Regions from separate parts of the Tissierella sp. QWL-11 genome, predicted to be linked through region 1. Evidence: riboswitches for the same ligand, from Rfam matches in the RefSeq annotation. Region 1 holds a riboswitch; each other region holds the start of a gene.
What was found. A riboswitch is a leader RNA that binds a small molecule or an ion and turns the genes downstream of it on or off. The one in region 1 is predicted to bind cyclic di-GMP.
Positions count from the first base shown of each region.

Region 1 (4,295 bases):
TTCATACCAACTATCCTATTTTACAATCAGGGACTTCAAAACTAAAGTCTGGCTCTTTTAAAGCTGGGACAGACTGTCATTCCACCCATTACTATGAAATCTCTATTTGTATAAACATCTCTATACATTTGTCTCTCAGAGTCTAAATTTTTAGCATTTCCATCTAAATAAATATCTCCTGAATCACTTTGGTCTCCATATGTCTGCCCTTAAATAACGCCAGTATCTAATTGCTTAAAATAAATATTTTTTTACATTTATTTCTGCCCCCCCATTCATAGTAGTGTTGTCTTTTTACTATGAACATTGAATTCAGAACCACCAAAGACAAACTTATCAATACTAAACAACAATTTAGAAGGGAGATTTCCAGTTTCTTGATTATTCTAATTTAACGATATAATTGTATTCACTGTTCTTTTAGTATCCCTCATCTCTTCTACTAAAATAATTTTATACTCTCTACAATCTTCCCATTTCTAATAATTGAATAGAAACTTCATCTTTAGGGTATTCAACATTGTTTTTTTGAAATCATTTATAATAATTATATCTTTTGTAAAAAGTTCCTCCAAAAATATTTTCTGATATTTTAGTATAAGCATTATCGTTTAATTTTGCTTCCAAATCCTTATAAGAAATATTTTTACTCAAATAATAAATTAATTCCATAGTGTCTTTTCCAAGATATATTGATTCAAGTGTGGTTTGCGATTTATTATTAGTTTCCACTGACATTGTAAATAATGATAAAAATCCAACAATTATAATTCCAATTATTGCTATGGAAATTATAACTTCTACTAGTGTTAGTCCATTTCTAGATTTTTTAAAATTTTTCACCATAATCTACTCCTTGAATAAATATAATAGGTTGAGAAATTAATATATTATCATGATTTTTTTCGATAGTTAAACTATATATATATCAATTATTTTATTTAAAAAATGTTCCGAAATACCAATTAATCAATTCTTCTCCCCAAAATAAAGTTATCATAAATCCTAATATAATAAATGGAGCAAAAGGAATGGGGTCTTTTCTTGTCTTTAGTTTTGTTGCTAATAAAAATATTGATATAATCCCACCTAATATAAAAGATAAAAATATGGTAAGTAATATATATTTAATTCTTATGGTAAATCCTAAAGCTCCAACTAATGTAACATCTCCTCCACCCATTCCGCCTTTTGATAAGATCATTATAGCTAAGAATAATCCTCCAGCTATTAAAAGTCCTCCAATAGAGTCAATGAAGTTTATAGGTATTTTATATATTATATTATTTGTTAGTTTATGTAATACAGATAGTATTAGAATTGTTATTACTAAACTATCTGGGATAATCATTTCTTTTAAATCTATTAAAGTTATCACTATTAATGTTGATGATATAAGGGCGTAGAATATAAAGTCTATTGATAATTTAAATTTATAAAATAATAATAAGTAAATGATTGCATTAAGTAATTCTATTAATGGATACTGTATTGAAATTTTGTCTTTACAGTATTTACATCTTCCCTTTAAAATTAAATAAGAAAACATGGGTATATTCTCATACCATTTTAAAGGCGTATTACAATTTGGACAATGGGATGATGGGAAAGCTATACTTCCTTCTCTTGGTATTCTATATATGCATACATTTAAAAATGATCCTATTAATAGTCCATATATGAATATAAGTGTAGTCATGAATTGCTCCTTTGATGTAAGATTTATTTTTTATATTATCTAAACAAACGTCCTCAACATCTCTTTACATAATATAATATTCCATACCAGAGGATATTTTCTTTCAGTAATTATCAGAATATTGAATAGGTTATTGGATTATGTAACTAGATCACTTGTTTTATGTCTTTATTCTTCTGATAGATCAAATAATGTATAGTCATCAGCTGTTACACCACTACCATCAGATTTTTTAAATCCAAATTGACCTGCTTTCAAATTAACTGTTGCTCTGTTTTCAACAATTTTATAGGTTACTCCTGAAGGGCCCTTTGGTTCAGCATTTAAATAGCCTAAACCAACAAGACCACCTTTGTTAGAATCAGTAGAATCTTGATCGCTTGGTATATCTATTACTTCTTTTCCATCAGCCTCAGCTATACTTAAAGCACTCTCTATAGTTCTAAGATTTAATCTCACTACGCTTCTATTTGCCTTATCTCTTGATCCAGTCAATCTTGGAACAGCCAATGCAGCTAAAACACCCAATATTCCAATAACAACTACTAATTCTACCAATGTAAAACCTTTCTTGTTTCTTTTTTTGTTAATCCGTTTTAACATAATCATTTTCCTCCTTTTGTTTATAAAAATTTATAATTCCTATTACCCTCGCCCTTTTGCACCACCACCTTTAAAATCGACTTAAATTAAAAATCCTTCGCAAGTTCAGATACAATAGAATGAGAAGCTTGTACTTGATTAAAAAGCTTTCACTCAAGATGCTATACATACACTAAGATTAACAAAATGTATAAAAAACTGCATAAATAACCATTCTGATATTTATGCACCCGAACGATTATCTTATCTTTTGATAATTTAGACTCTGGATTTGCGTCAGTGAGTTTCCCCACCTTTGCCCAGGCAATATTTATTTTTTGACAATTCAATCTATTTTAGAGTACATTAATACAAAGTAAATGTCAATATATGGATTATTTTATGTTATATATTAAATGTCTATATAGTATTTACCATATCAAACATAGGGATTGCCATTGCTATTACTATAAACCCAATAATTATTGCCATTATTACTAGCATTATTGGCTCCATAAGAGTCGTAAGCTTTTGTAGTGATACTTCTAATTCTTCATCATAAAAATCTGCTGTCTTATATAGTATGTCATCTAGAGTACCTGATTCTTCTCCTATTTTTATCATTGAATCTACCATAGGTGGGAATACTCCTACTTCACTTACTGCTCGAGATAGAGAAACTCCCTTTCTCACATCTTCTATAATCTTTTCCATTCTATCTTGAACTACTACATTTCCCACTACTTTTCCAACCACTTCTATTGATTCAAGAAGTGGTATTCCACTTGTAATAAGAGTAGATAGAGTTCTTGTAAATCTTGATGTGACTATTTTTGTAGAGGTATCTTTTAATACTGGGATTTTTAATTTTAGTCCATCAAAAAACCTCATACCATTTGGTGTTTTTTTATAAAATGTAATTGTGAACGTCAATCCAATAAGACCTCCAAAGAATATATACCAATATCTTGTAAGCCAATTGCTCACATTTAAAAGGTTTTGTGTAACTATTGGTAAATCTTGACCGCTAGATTCAAACATTGAGATAAATGTAGGCATAACTGCTACTAATAGAAATATAACTACAGCTATGGATACCACAGCTAGAACTATAGGATAGATCATTGCTGATTTTATTTTGTTTTCAAGCTTATTTTCCTTTTCAAAGTGTACTGCCATTCTCTCCATTATAGTATCCAAATTACCACTTATCTCTCCTGCTTCAACCATATTAATTAATAGAATTGGGAATACATTTCTATGTTTTAGCATTGCTTGAGATAGTATAAATCCCTTTTGTACGTCTCCATGAATATCTTCTAATGCTTTGACAAGTGCTTTGTTTTCTGTTTGCTTTTCAAGTATATCTATACATTTTACTATACCAATACCTGCATCTAGCATGGTATAAAATTGCCTACAAAAAACTGCTAAGTCTTTTTTCTTAACTTTTGGAGAGAATATATCTATCTTTGCATCTGCCTCTATATCCTTTTCTATTTTTACAGGCAAATAATTATTTCCTTTAAGCATAGAAATTACATCTGACTCCTTATCTCCCTCAAAAAAACCTTCTATGGTTTCTCCCGAAAGAGAAACTGCCTTGTATTTGTATATCATATTGCCTCCTATATAATATATCTATTTACATATTCTTTGTTTATAGATTGGTTTAAAATTGACTCTTTTGTTATATATCCTTTTTTATATAATCCTAATAGAGAATTATCCATAGTCTGCATATTAAATTTTGCTCCTGTTTGAATAGCAGTATCAATTTGATGAACTTTACCTTCTCTTATTAAGTTTTTAATGGCTGAAGTAGATCTCATCACCTCAAAGGCTCCTATTCTTCCAAGCCCATCTGCTTTAGGTAATAATTGCTGGGAAACTATGCCTTGTATTACACCTGACAATTGAACTTTAATTTGTTGTTGTTGATGAGGTGGAAACACATCTATAATTCTATCTATGGTTTTTGCAGCCCCTACAGTATGTAGAGTTGATAATACAA
Region 1 is NZ_CM178750.1:1,586,681-1,590,975, forward strand. Features, by position in the region: gene AC4PG3_RS07675 (prepilin-type N-terminal cleavage/methylation domain-containing protein) at 535-846, opposite strand; gene AC4PG3_RS07680 (prepilin peptidase) at 938-1,699, opposite strand; gene AC4PG3_RS07685 (type II secretion system protein) at 1,868-2,302, opposite strand; cyclic di-GMP riboswitch class I at 2,525-2,612, opposite strand; gene AC4PG3_RS07690 (type II secretion system F family protein) at 2,702-3,901, opposite strand; gene AC4PG3_RS07695 (type IV pilus twitching motility protein PilT) at 3,910-4,295, opposite strand, start outside.

Region 2 (4,295 bases), 700 kb from region 1:
GCTTCCTGCTATATAATATATACTTGCTGGTATTTCTCCAGTTTTTGGCATAATTGGTTGTGATTCTGGTATTTCTTCTTCTATACTTTCTTCTAGTTCACCAGGTTCTTCTGGTTTATCCTCTGGGATCTCTTCATCTATTACCTCTTCTGTTTCCACTTCGGGGTCTTCTGGTTCATCCGGAATATCCCCTGGTACTTCTTCCTCGTCATCTGGCTCATCTGGATATATAGGAGTTATGATTACAGGAGGTCTTATAGGTTTTGATGGCTCTTCTGGCTCTCCTTGAGCTATAAATATCCACTTCACTTCTACTGACTTTCCTTGAAATTCATTTCCTGTTTCAGGACCAGGTAGGTGAACTACAGCTCTTAATTCCTTTTCTTCATTTTTATTAAAATCCCCTAAGCTTATATTTGTTGTTGCATAATCTTTCATAGGGCCTTTATAGATTTGATTTCCATCTATATAAATAGTCAAAATTAATTGTTCAAATAAATCCGCTTCTCCCTCTTTTGGCTGAGGACTAGTTCTTTCAGCTCTCATGAACACTTCAAATAGTTCAGTATAATTATTTTTTATATCTATCTTAGCTTCCTTAATGTCTCCAGGGTTTAAATTAGCCAAGTTAAATAATTTTGTATCCCTAGGACTTACTTCAAGTCCTAATTCACTTCCTATTATTTCAAGATCTTCTGCATAGGAAGGATTTACTCCAAATGAAGTGAATGCCCCCATAATCAGAGATAATGCTCCTAAAAATATCATTAATTTGGAAAATAATTTCTTCATTTCTCCTACCCTCCTTTTTTAGGGGATTAGGGGACTTAGCCCCCTAAATATATTTTATTGTTTTATACTTCTGGAGGTGCTATTGGTGCTAAATCAAGTGGATCTACACCCCACTCATTTAATGCTGCTCCATTAGTTGTCTGAATAGCTTCTGCTTTTACAGTTATATTAAGTTTTGCACCTTGGTATTCGTTGCCCATTTCTAATCCTTTGAAACAAATATTATTTCCTTCTTCATTGTCTTCAAATAGTAGTGTAGTTTGATCAATTGTCTCTCCATCTTTTGCAGCTAATTCTCTAGTGAAGTAGAAATATCCATTATCCTCTACCCATCCTTCTCCTAGTTCATACATTACTACTCCAAGATCTAATTGTTCATTATCAAATACTATATTTTTTGCAATTCTTACAAAAGCTGTCTTAGTTCCTAAATTTTCAACATATACATTTTTATCATAACAATCTCCTGGATTTACATTTAAAGCTCCTTCAAATTCATCAACTAAATTAATTTCTAGTGTACCTGCTGTAAAAGTATTTACTACTGGCTTTGTTTCTGCTGTAAACCAGGCAAAGGTTCCACCTGCTACTAATAATACTACTAATAGAATTGCTGATCCTAACATCAAGTTTCTCTTTTTCATCGTTCCTCCTCCTTTATATTTTTTATAATTTTTGCAGCTAGGCTGCCACCTAAAGAAGGCCCTATAGCTTTGCGTCCTTAGATTTCTCTAAGTTTGCCAAATAAAATCTATTTTATGGAGTCCATGGTATATCCGGAGTAAATGGTAAGGTGCTTAATCCCCATACATCTTCCCAGGCATTGTGGGTTATTTGAACTCCTTCTGCTACAACTTTAAGGGTAAAAATTTCCCCTTCATATTCTGATGGTAAACTTGTAAAAGTTACACTTCCTAATAATTTACTAGTTATTTCATTTTGTTCTAGATAGTATTTAAAGTAATAGTATCCATCTGTATGAAGTATCCAATCGCTATTTGATGCTAAATTAAGGTTTACATTTGATACTGATAAACTAGGATCACTCCATTCTGGAACTAATCTAACTCTTACATAAGTTCTTTTTGTACCTAAACTTTGAACTTGCACATTTTTATTATAAGTTGTGGCTATTACATTTTCTAAGTCTTCAAAACCTTCTTCTACTACTTTTACCTTTACGGTTCCAATTTTGAATTCATTTACGGCTTTACTAGGACTGGATGTCAACCAAGCCATGGAACCGCCGGCTATCATTATAGATATTAATAAAATGGTGGATAGTATAATCATTCTTTTTTTCATATTCATCCATCCCTTCTTCCCATTAAGCTTTTTCCATCAATTTTTTTGAAATTCTAGGAATAATTATTGATAATATTCCCATTGCTAATATAAACACTATGCCTGGAGTACTACTTAAAAATCTAAATATATATCCTATATATGGTATAGAATATAGTACCTTTCCTATTACTTTTTCTACTTCTACAGGATTTGGGTCATCTGCATTATTTGCATCTCCTCTGGTTATAAAATATTCTCCAGTATTTCCTATATCTACTACTCTATGGGTTATTCTAGTTCTCCCCTCTTTACCATAGTAGGTTATAATATCTCCAACTTCTATTTCTTCAGTTGGTTTTTCTCTAACTATTATAAGAGAGTTTATTTCTAATGCTGGTATCATACTCCCACTATCTACGATATAGAGTCTATTTCCAAATAGTGAAGGTTCCATTCCTGTGAATCTTGATTGTGCTACTATGATAATTAAGAATATCATTATGAGCATAAATATGGCAAAAGCTATATTGCTTAGTATTTTAAGAATTCTATTTTTAGTGTTTTCAACCATATCTATGCCTCCAATTTTAATTAGCATCTTCTAAGTCCTCTTCTGGATTATTTGGTATTACCGCTTCTGTTTTTATTTCTATATTAACTTCTGATTCTTCTACTGGCGGTAAATCATTTTCAGTTGTCACGCCTACTTTAAAATTATTTTTGCGTTCATCATCATCATGGAACCAACCATCATTATCCCTCTTATTTCTAACTGTTGTTGAATCTTCTAAATTGTCTACTGTAAGTGTTATCCTTTGATTTGATATCTCTACTAACTCATAATTCATTGGAACTATTTCACTAATTGTATAAATTCCTAAATCTAAGTTTTTTATGGTTTTAGATTCTCCATTTTGAAGAGTTACCACATACTCTTTTCCATTAGGCCCATTTACAAATATGTCAAATTCCTGATTTGGATCCTTTGGATTTTGCACTACTTTTTTTATAGTAATTGCTCCCTTAGGATCTTCTACTACTACAGTCATAGTAGCTACTGCTTTGCATCCATTAGAATCTATTACTGTAAGCTCATACTGTATATCTTCTTGAGGACTTACTGTAGGATTTTTATCATTTGAGATAATATTGCTATCTCCTATTATTCTCCATTCATAGGTGTAAGTTCCATTTCCATCTCCACCTGTTACAGGACTCATATAGTTTTCATCATTTTCATCTATTCCAGTACCTAGGTCTATAGAATTTCCTATTATTATAGTTGCATCCGAAAGACTTACACTAAGTGGTGTAGGAACATCTACTTCTGGAATTGGGAATTCTTTATTTACTCCTGTTTTTCCATTAACATCTGTATAAGTCAAGTTTGCATATTCATTTGTATTTGCAAGTCCCCCTGGGAAACTAGCTTTTGCTCTTATTTGATATTTAATTTGTGCATTATCTACTATAGTTCCTGGTGTCCAAGTGATCTCACCAGTGCTTGAGTTATAACTTGCTCCTGCTGGTAGACTTCCAGCTACTAATTCAAAGTTATTTCCTATTTTATCTACTACTCTAGCGTTAGTAGCTGAATATCCAAGTTGAGTTGAAATATCATTGAAGATATCGTCTAAAGCTTCTGCTGATGGTGCATCATAGAACCCCTTATTTTGTGATAATGTCAATGTATCTGTAGCCAAATTTTTAACTGAGCCAGTAAGACTTTGCAATAAACCTATAGTGAATACATCTGCTATTCCATTCTCCCATATTTCCTGTCCAGCAGTATATGCTGCTATGGTGTGATTATTATGAGATGTAGGACTATTTGGCCCTGCTCCACTTACATCACTTCCTGTAGGCATTCCATCTGTAAACATTATTACTACTTTATTTGAGTTTGGTCTATCTGAGTTTACAATTACATATTCACCTTTTCGAAAACCAGCTTGAGTGTTAGTTCCTCCATTGGCAGATATATTATTTATTTTACTTTCCACTACTTCTAAATTCTCTGTTAGTCCTGTATCTACAGTCGCATCATTGTCAGAGCCTATAACTCCAGATGATGAAGGACCATTAAAGCTCACAATAGATATTCTACTTCCAGGTATGCCATTTTGCCCTAATACTTCATTTGCAAAGTTTACAGCTGCCTGCTTAGCATAATAAAGTCTAGATCTTCCAAACCTTTCATAAAATGGTTTTCCTAC
Region 2 is NZ_CM178750.1:2,282,262-2,286,556, forward strand. Features, by position in the region: gene AC4PG3_RS11400 (LPXTG cell wall anchor domain-containing protein) at 1-792, opposite strand, end outside; gene AC4PG3_RS11405 (TasA family protein) at 855-1,436, opposite strand; cyclic di-GMP riboswitch class I at 1,466-1,544, opposite strand; gene AC4PG3_RS11410 (hypothetical protein) at 1,549-2,097, opposite strand; gene AC4PG3_RS11415 (signal peptidase I) at 2,120-2,677, opposite strand; gene AC4PG3_RS11420 (VWA domain-containing protein) at 2,667-4,295, opposite strand, start outside.
Region 2: linked by a shared signal. The riboswitch ahead of AC4PG3_RS11405 (TasA family protein) and the one ahead of AC4PG3_RS07685 (type II secretion system protein) in region 1 are both predicted to bind cyclic di-GMP.

Region 3 (4,295 bases), 1.0 Mb from region 1:
CATAAGTGACCTTTTGAATCATTGCATCTGGCAATAACTTCAAGATTTGAGAAGCTGTCTCTGGGCCTAAAGATATCAATAAAATAGCTGCTTTTTTTATACCATTGGATTGTTTTCTCATATCATCACCTATTAGTCCTTCATCCATGCTTTAATTAAGTCTGCTGCTAATTGTGGATTCTCCATCGCATAGTCTTGGGCTTTCTTTTTCTTTTTGTCAGGTTTTACTTCTATTTTTTCTTCCATAATATCCATTACATCGTCTACCTGTATATCCACCGACTCCTCATAGTCTGGAGTAGACTCAAGTATAAGCTGTTCTTCTTTCTTTTTCTTCTTTGAAGATAAAAGACTCATTAAAGATACAAAAATTGCTATAACCAAAGATACAAGTATACCAAATATCAAATACTCTCCATATTTCTCTAAAAAGCTTCTATTCGCTTCTTCTTCAGCTTTTATAGCTGCTAATTCTTCTTGTAATTGAGTCTCATAAGTCCTATCAAACATGACTCCCTCTACTGTGATTTCATCTCCCCTAGCTGCATCAAATCCTGTAGCAGTTCTAACTATATTTTCTATAGTCTGAGATCTATCATCTGAAAGTGTTCCATCAAATACTACAGATGTAGTTATTTTATTTACCTTTCCTGGAGCCTTTATAGTAGTAGTAGTTTCTGTGGACAGTTCATTATTTGTAGTTTTGCTATAACTTTGATTTCCCTCATCTTCACCTTGAAATACATTGCTTGTATTATCTCCTATAAGTCCAGACTCCAATGCATCAGTGTTTATATCATTTCCACTTAAATCTATTTGTTCACTTCTTATCACTGGATCTTTGTATTCTATATTTGTAGTCTCCTGGGAATCAAAGTCTAAATCTGCAAATACAGAGACTTTTATCTTATCTCTACCAAATGCACTTCCTAAAATTTCGTTTAGATTATTTTCAATCTGTGTTTCAAAATCTTTTTTTACCTTCTGATGCTGATTTACAATATCTAAAGTATTTAATTCTTTTTCATCAGTTAATACTCCACTTAATAAATTTCCTTTAGAGTCTATTATCTTTATATTTTCATCTGGGAGATTTCCTACAGCACCAGATACTAAAGCTGCTATTCCCCTAATCATAGAATCATTTACCTTTTGATTTGGTTTAATATCTATTATTATAGATGCTGTAGCAGGCTTTTGTTCTGTTTCAAATATGCTTTTTTCAGACATTACAAGATTTACCTTTGCAGAATTTATAGGATCTAGTGACATAATAGACCTCTGTAGTTCTCCAGCTAAAGCTCGTTGGTACATTATCTTTCTATCATCTTCTGTTACCATAAGTCCTATATCATCAAATATTTCAAACCCTTTAGAGTTTTCTGGCATGTTTCCATCCATGGCAAGCTGAAGTCTATACTTGTCTACCTTTTCTTCATCTATAAGTATTTTTGTTCCATTTTCTTCTAGCTTATAATCTATACCTTTAAGTTCTAAATCATTCACTATATTTCCTGCATCTGCAAATTCTAGATTAGTAAATAAAGTCACATAGTTAGAATTATCAATAAAATTAGAGTATAGATATCCAAACAAAATCATACTAGATATTAATACAACCATAATAATCTTCTTTTTAGTGCTTATCTTTTCCCAACCCTCTTTTACTCCATTTAATTTTGTCTTGATATTTTCCATTAACTATAGCTCCTTAACAAATCTTATAATTGCATATTATTTATTTCTTTATAAGCCTCTATACATTTATTTCTAATTTGTACTGCAAGTTCTAAAGAGAGTCTTGCTTCTTCTGTTGCAATCATTACACTATGTAAATCTTCTATTTCACCAGCTATGAATTTTTCTGTCATTTCATCTGCCCTTATCTGCATATCATTTACTCTATTTATTTCATCTTTTATAATATCTTTAAAAGAAGCCTCTCCTTCTGAATTAGAGTCTATTTGTTTTTCTAAATCTAATCCTGCTACTAATCTATTATTTAAAGAAGATATATTCATCTTTCCACCTCCATATTTCTATATACTAAATTAGCCCTTTGAAATCTCAAGAGCTTTTTTAAGTAGATTTTTACTTGTATTTAAAGCTGTTACATTTGCCTCATATGTTCTTTGGGTCTTTATAAGATTTATCATTTCATCTGCCATATTTACATTTGGCATCAGTAGATAGCCATTTTCATCTGCATCAGGATGATCTGGATCGTGCATTGTCTTCATATTCTCTGTATCTTCAAAGATTTGTGTAACTCTTACTCCAGAGCTTGTCTCTTCTTTTAAAAGCATTTCTTCAAATAATACTTCTTTTCTTCTGTAGGGTCCACCATCTTCTGTTCTAGTCGTATTTACATTTGCTATATTTGTAGAGATTACATCCATTTTAAGCCTTTCTAGGCTCAATCCACTTGCATTTATCCGCATAGAATTAAATACCGACATTTCCTAGCCTCCTTTTACCTGTTAATTACATAATTTAAATTAGATAATTTACTGCTAATTTGTCTTATCAAGACATTATAATAAATTTCATTGGCTGCTAATTCTGTCATTTCTAAATCAATATCTACATTATTTCCATTTTCAGTCATAGAAATAGTTTCTCTTTTTTCTACCTGGGGCTCTAAATCTTCTATAGATTCTATACCAAAATGTCTTTCATCTGTCTTCTTCATATGTATTTTTTTTGCATCTAATAAATATTTTTCAAATTTTACTCTATTTGCCTTGTAATTAGGTGTATTTATATTAGATATATTGCTTGAAATATTTTTTTGTCTTAGTGATGAAGCATCCATCGCTTTTTTTATTAAATCATAACTAAAATCTGACATTTCTTCCTCCTTTATAAATTCTCGCACAAAAAACTCCCCCTTCGGAATCTGGCTATCTCATAGAGACCCTACAGCTTTGCGTCCTTATGTCGCCATAAGTTTGCCCTTTCGACAAGAAGTTTCTTTCAATGACAAAAGTATATCATAAGGATTTATTTTAAACAACAAAAAAAGGAAAAAAGACTATAATTTATAATTTATTCTTCTTTTTTCCCCTAATATGACAATGTTTTTAAAAATCTCTATCTATGAATATGGAATTTTTATTTTGTTTGATATAATTATCTTTTATTTTGTCCTTGCGGCTTAATTGTTTGATTATCTTTTTTACTTCGTCTTGTCTTTTAGATAGACTATCTAAAATCTTTTGTTCTCCATCAAGTATTAAACTTATATTCTCTATATAGTCTTCATTTTTATATGAAAGATTATCATTTCCTAAAGCTTCCTCTAGAGACCTTAATTTGTCTATCTTTACTCTATTTTTTTCTATGATTTCTATCCCAGACTCAGCGCTTCCATCCCAAGAATTTATATTTATAATTAAAGATTCTAATATTTTCTCTCTAGTTTTTAGTAAATCTTTTATATTTATATCTGAATCCATGTATCTCTCAACTCTTTCATATAACCTCTTACTTCTACTACAGCTTCTATATCCTTATCTATATTACCACGAACCAATCTATTATACATATAATCATAGAGTTGATATAGATTATTAGCTATATCTCCACCCTTTTCAAAATCAAGAGTTATCATAAGCTCTGCTATAATATCTTGAGCCTTAATCATATACTTATTTGTATTTTCAAAGTTTTTTTCTTCTAGAGCCAATTCAGCAAGGTTTAGATTTTTGATGGCCCCATCATATAGCATTATTAAGAGTTTTTTCTTTGGTGCAGTATTTACTTGATTTTTCTTATATATATCCCTTGCATATGCTTGATTCATGTTTTTCACTCCTTTTATTTCTTGCCACCTATATTCATTGAATCAATTTGTCCTTGTAACCAAGACATCTGACTCTCTGCCTTCATCATAGCCACATCTAATGCTGAAAACATCTTTATATAGTACTCCTCTTTTCTCTCCATACGAGTCTCAAATTCTTCTATTCTTTTATTTAAATCCTTTAGAGTCTTGTCATAGCTCTCTGTTTTTGTCTTTATAATTCCATTTTTCTTTGAGATAAACCCATCTATTTGAGAATTTATCCTATTGACAAATCCTATTTCCTTGTCATCTGCAGTCTTACTTGAAAAGAAGTTTATTACATCTTCAGGATTTTCCTTTAAAGCCTCTTTAAATTTAGATGAATCAAATTTTAATTGACCAAATTTATCTATGGTCTCAACTCCAAGTTGAGATATATCACCTATATCCGTATTTGGATTTCCCTTTATAGCTGAAGTAACCATCTTCCTTAGACTAGAATGAAGCC
Region 3 is NZ_CM178750.1:4,154-8,448, forward strand. Features, by position in the region: gene fliG (flagellar motor switch protein FliG) at 1-148, opposite strand, end outside; gene fliF (flagellar basal-body MS-ring/collar protein FliF) at 133-1,698, opposite strand; gene fliE (flagellar hook-basal body complex protein FliE) at 1,722-2,021, opposite strand; gene flgC (flagellar basal body rod protein FlgC) at 2,052-2,459, opposite strand; gene flgB (flagellar basal body rod protein FlgB) at 2,474-2,851, opposite strand; cyclic di-GMP riboswitch class I at 2,892-2,966, opposite strand; gene AC4PG3_RS00050 (hypothetical protein) at 3,084-3,458, opposite strand; gene fliS (flagellar export chaperone FliS) at 3,443-3,805, opposite strand; gene fliD (flagellar filament capping protein FliD) at 3,820-4,295, opposite strand, start outside.
Region 3: linked by a shared signal. The riboswitch ahead of flgB (flagellar basal body rod protein FlgB) and the one ahead of AC4PG3_RS07685 (type II secretion system protein) in region 1 are both predicted to bind cyclic di-GMP.